DNA from 2 places in the Paenibacillus sp. FSL L8-0641 genome. Region 2 is predicted to be linked to the other one. Evidence: a T-box and tRNA genes for the amino acid it is inferred to sense, from the RefSeq annotation. Region 2 holds a T-box; the other holds one or more tRNA genes.
The links. The T-box of region 2 lies ahead of argS (arginine--tRNA ligase). A T-box ahead of a tRNA ligase gene usually reads a tRNA of that ligase, here a tRNA-Arg.

Region 1 (3,191 bases), 2.1 Mb from region 2:
GGGTGGCGCACATGGAATGACGGTACGTAAAGGATATACGTTCTCGCTCGCTGATGGTAAACTGCTGCAGTTGTCTGACGTATTGAAGGCGAATCCAAATTACAAAAAGTTCCTCAATGCTGATTTGAAGAAAAAAATCGATGCGCTTCAGGCTGGTGAAGGATTCGGTAAATTTAAAGAGTTGGCGGCAGATCAGAATTTTTATGTGACGAACAGTGGAGTAACAATCGTGTTTGATTTGTATGATTATGCGCCATACGCGTATGGAATTCCGGAGTTTACCTACTCGTTCGGTCAACTGCTGCCTCAAGGCGGAAAGCCTTTTGCGGGACAGATTTAATAGTAGAAATGAGTAAGTTGGACTGTCTATACTCTAAAAAACAATAAAGCAAAAAAGCTGCCTACCGGATAATAACATCCGGAGCAGCTTTTTCATTTACCAGCTATTGAGAGGCAAATTTTTTCTCTTATACACCTTCTGGAGAGGAGCTAGTTAGCACTTTATCAATAATACCGTATTCTTTGGCATCATCAGCAGACATGAAGTAGTCACGGTCTGTATCTTTTTCAATACGTTCCAGTGGTTGGCCTGTGCGATCTGCGAGAATGCGGTTCAGTTTATCACGCATTTTCAGAATGCGGCGTGCGCGGATTTCGATATCCGTTGCCTGGCCTTGTGCACCACCCAGAGGTTGGTGAATCATAATTTCACTGTTTGGCAAAGCGAAACGTTTACCTTTGGCGCCTGCATTCAGCAAGAACGCGCCCATGGAAGCCGCCATACCTACACAAATCGTAGATACATCAGGTTTAATGTATTGCATCGTATCGAAAATGGCCATACCAGCTGTAATGGAACCGCCAGGACTGTTAATATACAAGTGAATATCTTTTTCAGGATCTTCGGCAGCCAAAAACAGCATTTGCGCAATTATAGAGTTGGCTACAACGTCATTGACGTCCGAGCCTAACAAAATAATGCGATCCTTTAACAGTCTGGAATAAATGTCATAGGCGCGTTCGCCGCGGTTACTTTGTTCTACTACCATAGGAACATAGCTCACGTCAAAAAACCTCCCTTAAATATCGTTAGTGGATTTGGTGGACATGCCGAGTACACGTCCCTTATTTATAAACTGTTAGCGTATTAACCACATGATAAACAATTTCAAACAAAAAGTCAAAGAAAGTCAAACTAATGATTAAAAAAAAGAGCCCTCAGCGCTCTTATTGGTTAAAACATTATATAGAAGCATTTAAGCGTTCATTTAAAATGGCGCGCCCGCGAGGAATCGAACCTCGATCTCAGGCTCCGGAGGCCTACGTCATATCCGTTGGACCACGGGCGCATAGTTGATTCAATGCAAACAACTAACTAATTAAACAGCTAATTGGAAACAAAGATGATTATATGATATACAGCAGTGAATTGCAAGCTTTTATTAAATGCGCATATTCAGACAAATGGTTGAGAAATATAGGTTCAGATAGACTTGCATATGGAGCAAATATTGGTTAAGATATACGTGGGACTTAAAAAGTTATCCCGGGACGTTTTAAGACCAGTTAGAGATAGAGCATTAGAGACAGAACTTAGAAGTGTGCGGGAGTGGAAAGCATGCGAAAGATATTAGAAATACAGAAGCAGCTTCTGCCCGACCTCATGGATGTTTTGAAAAAAAGGTACACGATCCTGCATCAGATTATGCTGTCCGATGTTGTTGGACGCAGAACACTGGCAGCTTCACTGAACATGACCGAGCGCGTGTTGCGCGCCGAAACCGATCTTCTTAAAGCTCAGGGGCTAATTGAGATTGAGAGTGTAGGCATGAAGGTGAGCAAAGCAGGACTGGATCTGCTGGAACAGCTGGAGCCGATTGCGAACAACTTGTTCGGCCTGTCCCAATTGGAGGACCAGATTCGTCAAGCCTATGGTTTGAGGAAGGTGGTTGTCGTTCCAGGGGATTCGGATGTTTCTCCGTTAACAAAGCAGGAGCTGGGGCGCGCTGGAGCAAAAGCGTTGCTAAGTGTTATGGACGACGAGGATGTGGTCGCTGTAACAGGTGGCACGACGATTGCAGACGTGGCGGAACAACTGGCATTGCCTTCTAATGGCCCCCTTAAGGGTGGGTGGTTTGTACCGGCACGCGGGGGTTTGGGAGAAAGCATGGAAATGCAGGCCAACACAATTGCTTCCACAATGGCTCGCAAGGTCGGCGCTCAATACCGTCTGCTCCATGTACCGGATTTGCTCAGCAATCATGCTTACAACTCCTTGCTTGAAGATACGAACATTCAGGATATATTGAGCCTGATTCGCGAGAGTCGTATCATCATTCACGGGATAGGCAACGCCATAGCGATGGCACATAGACGTAAACTTGATCCCGAAACCTTTGCCCAGATCAGCAGTGAAGGGGCGGTAGCCGAATCGTTTGGTTATTATTTTAACGAAGATGGCGTCGTTGTTCACAGAATGCTGACGCTTGGACTCCGATTGGAGGACATTAGGCGTACCGATACGGTTCTAGGTGTAGCTGGAGGCAAGAACAAGGCGGCCGCTATTCATGCGGTACTGCGTTTCGGGCAAGAAGACATTCTAGTCACCGACGAAGGCGCTGCTGTTGAGATTGTAAGTCGTTATTTAAATGATTAATATAGGATTTATGAATCGTGTTGTCTTGACAGGCTTTCGGGTCTGTCTTGAATATATAAAACTAAACTAAACGAACTTTGGGAGGAACTCACTCATGACAGTTAAAGTTGGTATTAATGGTTTCGGACGTATTGGACGCCTTGCTTTCCGTCGGATTCAAAACGTGGAAGGTATTGAAGTAGTAGCAATCAATGACTTGACAGATTCCAAAATGTTGGCACATTTGTTGAAATATGATACAACACAAGGTAATTTCCAAGGACAAGTAGAAGTACATGATGGCTTCTTCAAAGTAAACGGTAAAGAAGTTAAAGTTTTGGCTAACCGCAACCCTGAAGAACTCCCTTGGGGAGACCTGGGTGTAGACATCGTTCTGGAATGCACAGGTTTCTTCACAACTAAAGAAGCTGCTGAGAAACATTTGAAAGGCGGCGCTAAAAAAGTTGTTATCTCCGCTCCAGCTACTGGCGACATGAAAACTGTCGTTTACAACGTAAACCATGAAATTCTGGATGGAACTGAAACTGTAATCTCT
Region 2 (3,191 bases):
TATCGCATTGTGGATAAGAAGAAAGGGAGAGCTGTAGCCGATTATATTTCTTTTCCGGATGAAGAGCGTCCGCGTAATGGTAAGCGCCTGAAGCTGTTTAACCCTTTGCATCCGTATATGAAGAAGTATGTAGAAAATTACGAAGCCGTGCCGATGCTTGAGCCTATTTTTATAAATGGACAGAAGGTATATGAGCTTCCCGAGCTGGATGAAATTCGTGCCTACCATACTTCACAGTTAAAACTGTTCTGGCCAGAATATTTGAGGAAGCTGAACCCTGAAATTTATCGTGTAAATCTGAGCGAGAAGGTATGGGAGCTAAAGCAAAAGCTGATCGACAGCTATATGCAGCCCGAAGTTGAAGAAAAAGAATAGTTGGAAGAGGCACCTCATGAATGCATGGGGTGCCTCTTTGTGTTGGAGCATGTAGGAAATAGGAGCTTATTTATAAATTTCTCTCATCACATGTCGTAGCTCAGGGACAATAATGCGTTCCATTGCCAAACGAACGGCTCCGCGTGAGCCAGGCATAGAAAATACAGCTGTCTGACCCACAGTGCCAGCTACAGCCCGGCTTAAGATAGCTGCTGAACCAATGTCCTCAGCATAGCTTAAATAACGGAAGATTTCCCCAAAGCCAGGTAGTTCCTTATCCAGTAGAGAGGAGACAGCTTCATAAGTAGTATCACGTGGAGAAATACCGGTACCACCTGTCAAAAGAACAGCCTCGATGTCATCCTGTGCCGCTGCTTCGGATACTAACTGCTGAATACCTTCGTAGTCATCCTTGACGATGACATATCGAACAACTGTATATCCATTGGTTTCTAGTAGATCCATGAGCAGTCGTCCCCCAGTATCTGTTTCCACGGTGCGTGTGTCCGAGACAGTCACGACCATGCAATTCACTTGTTGGGGGGATTCCTGACGGTGTTCCTCTACAGAAGACATATTCATTAAAATGTTCACTCCTTGATCGGTGGTTAGACATACACTTTTTACAATAGAGCAATGACTGAGCGTATGCAAGTCAGAAACAGGGGCTAAAAATCCATGTGATTAATATCCTTGCATTTGCACACTGGAATATAGTACACTTCCTTACATAAGTCGGGATTGTATTGTCTTGTTTTATTGAAAGCGCGCACATCAAATGATTAACCTCAAGGGACAGTGGGTAATAGTACAGCAGGGTCAACAACTGGGAGGTAATGTAATATGAATCATTCATACCAACAATGCGTGGATGCTTGCCTGGAATGTATGAACGCTTGCAATGTATGTTACGTAGCGAGTTTGAAGGAATATGATTTAGCTATGCTGCGTGAATGTATTCGAGTGAGTAGGGAATGTGCAGAAATATGCGGATTTGCTGCTCAAATGATGCAGCGTGGAACGGATTTTGCCGAGCAAATCTGTGAGCTATGCGCCAAGGCCTGTGAGGTATGTGCTGCTGAATGCAGCAAGCATTCCCATGATCATTGTAAACATTGTGCAGAAGCCTGCCGTCGTTGCGTTCAGGCATGCCGCCAATTGGTGGCAGTGTAATTACATATATGGAACTAGTGCCTGAAGAGGAAATAATAGGTTGCTTTCTACTGAATAGGTTTGTATAATGAATGGAATTAACGTCACGGAACGGGAAAGTAGCAGCTGAGCCGTATCATTACAGCGAGCCGGAAGAGGTGGAAGCCGGTATGAGGTCCGATGTGAAGCGCACCCGGGAGACGGTTGATCCAACGAGCAGAACTTCTAGTAGATCAGCCCGGCAGACACCGTTATTAGTCATTGGAGTGAAATCGCGATTTGTGTAGTTAGCTTTAGCTGCACAACCGATTTACGAAGAGTGGTACCGCGGGATATTGAAGTTCTCGTCTCTTGAATGATTTCAAGAGGCGGGGGCTTTTTTTGTTAGATTCTATAAAAAGAAGGAGAGAGATCATCATGTTAATGAGGATTGCTGCTCAAGCGATATTAGCCCATACGGGCTTGGAGGAAAAAGAAATTTTATCTTTATTTGAGGTGCCTCCGCAGCCTGAATGGGGAGATGTGGCGTTTCCCTGTTTTATGCTGGCTAAAAAGTTTCGAAAGTCTCCGCAGCACATTGCACTGGAATTGGCGGAACTAGTAGGCCATAAAGAAGGTTTAACCGCTTCAGCATCGGGTGCCTATGTAAACATAACCTTGGATCGATCGGTTCATATTCCGCTTATGCTTGCTGAATTGAGCAAGGCTGATTTCCTCAGGCCTAATATCGGGAACGGGCAGCGGGTAGTTATTGATATGTCCTCGCCTAATATTGCCAAACCGTTTGGTATCGGTCATCTTCGCTCTACGGTTATCGGTGCTGCCTTGTATCGCATACTTGGTGAAACAGGTTATGTACCTATTAGTGTGAATCATCTTGGGGATTGGGGAACACAGTTTGGTAAGCAAATTGCGGCCTATAAAAGATGGGGAAATGAGGAGCAGTTACAACATGATCCGATTGGTGAATCGCTAAAGCTATATGTGCGTTTTCATCAGGAGGCCGATCATGATCCGACTTTGGAGGATGAAGGGCGCGAGTGGTTCCGACGTTTGGAACATGGGGATGCGGAGGCTCGACAACTATGGGAGTTTTTTGTTGAAATCAGTCTGGGTGAATTTGATCGTATGTACCAGCGTCTAAACATTGCATTTGACCATGTGCTGGGAGAAAGTTTTTACAATGATAAGATGCAGGCAGTTATTGATCAATTAAGAGCAAAAGGATTGTTGGAGGAAAGTGATGGGGCGCTCGTAGTTCGCCTGGAAGACGAGGAACTGCCTCCGTGTCTTATTCTGAAAAAGGATGGAACCACCATTTATCCGACACGTGATCTGGCAACAGCGATTTATCGTCATGAAGTGATGAAGGCTGATCGTTTGCTGTACGTCGTTGGTGGAGAACAGAAGTTGCATTTCCAGCAGGTGTTTGCGGTGCTGAAGCATGCAGGGGAGGCATGGGCGGAGCAATGTGAGCATGTGCCGTTTGGATTAATGCGGTTTGCGGGTAAGAAAATGTCCACAAGACGTGGCAAGGTTGTGAAGCTGGAGGAGGTGCTGGATGAAGCTGTAGCGCGTGCTCAAGGCATCATTACTCAGAAGAACCCTGGTTTACAGGAACAACAGGCAATAGCGGAGGACGTTGGCATCGGGGCGATTATTTT

Region 1: it encodes a tRNA-Arg, which carries the amino acid that the T-box ahead of argS (arginine--tRNA ligase) is inferred to sense. The anticodon was not compared.

The regions. Positions count from the first base shown of each region.
Region 1 is NZ_JBBOUW010000001.1:212,257-215,447, forward strand. Features, by position in the region: gene MKY16_RS00935 (PdaC/SigV domain-containing protein) at 1-340, shown strand, start outside; gene clpP (ATP-dependent Clp endopeptidase proteolytic subunit ClpP) at 468-1,064, opposite strand; tRNA gene MKY16_RS00945 (tRNA-Arg) at 1,275-1,349, opposite strand; gene MKY16_RS00950 (sugar-binding transcriptional regulator) at 1,619-2,656, shown strand; gene gap (type I glyceraldehyde-3-phosphate dehydrogenase) at 2,751-3,191, shown strand, end outside.
Region 2 is NZ_JBBOUW010000001.1:2,275,817-2,279,007, forward strand. Features, by position in the region: gene MKY16_RS10405 (nicotinate phosphoribosyltransferase) at 1-375, shown strand, start outside; gene MKY16_RS10410 (MogA/MoaB family molybdenum cofactor biosynthesis protein) at 442-957, opposite strand; gene MKY16_RS10415 (four-helix bundle copper-binding protein) at 1,219-1,548, shown strand; T-box leader at 1,626-1,882, shown strand; gene argS (arginine--tRNA ligase) at 1,945-3,191, shown strand, end outside.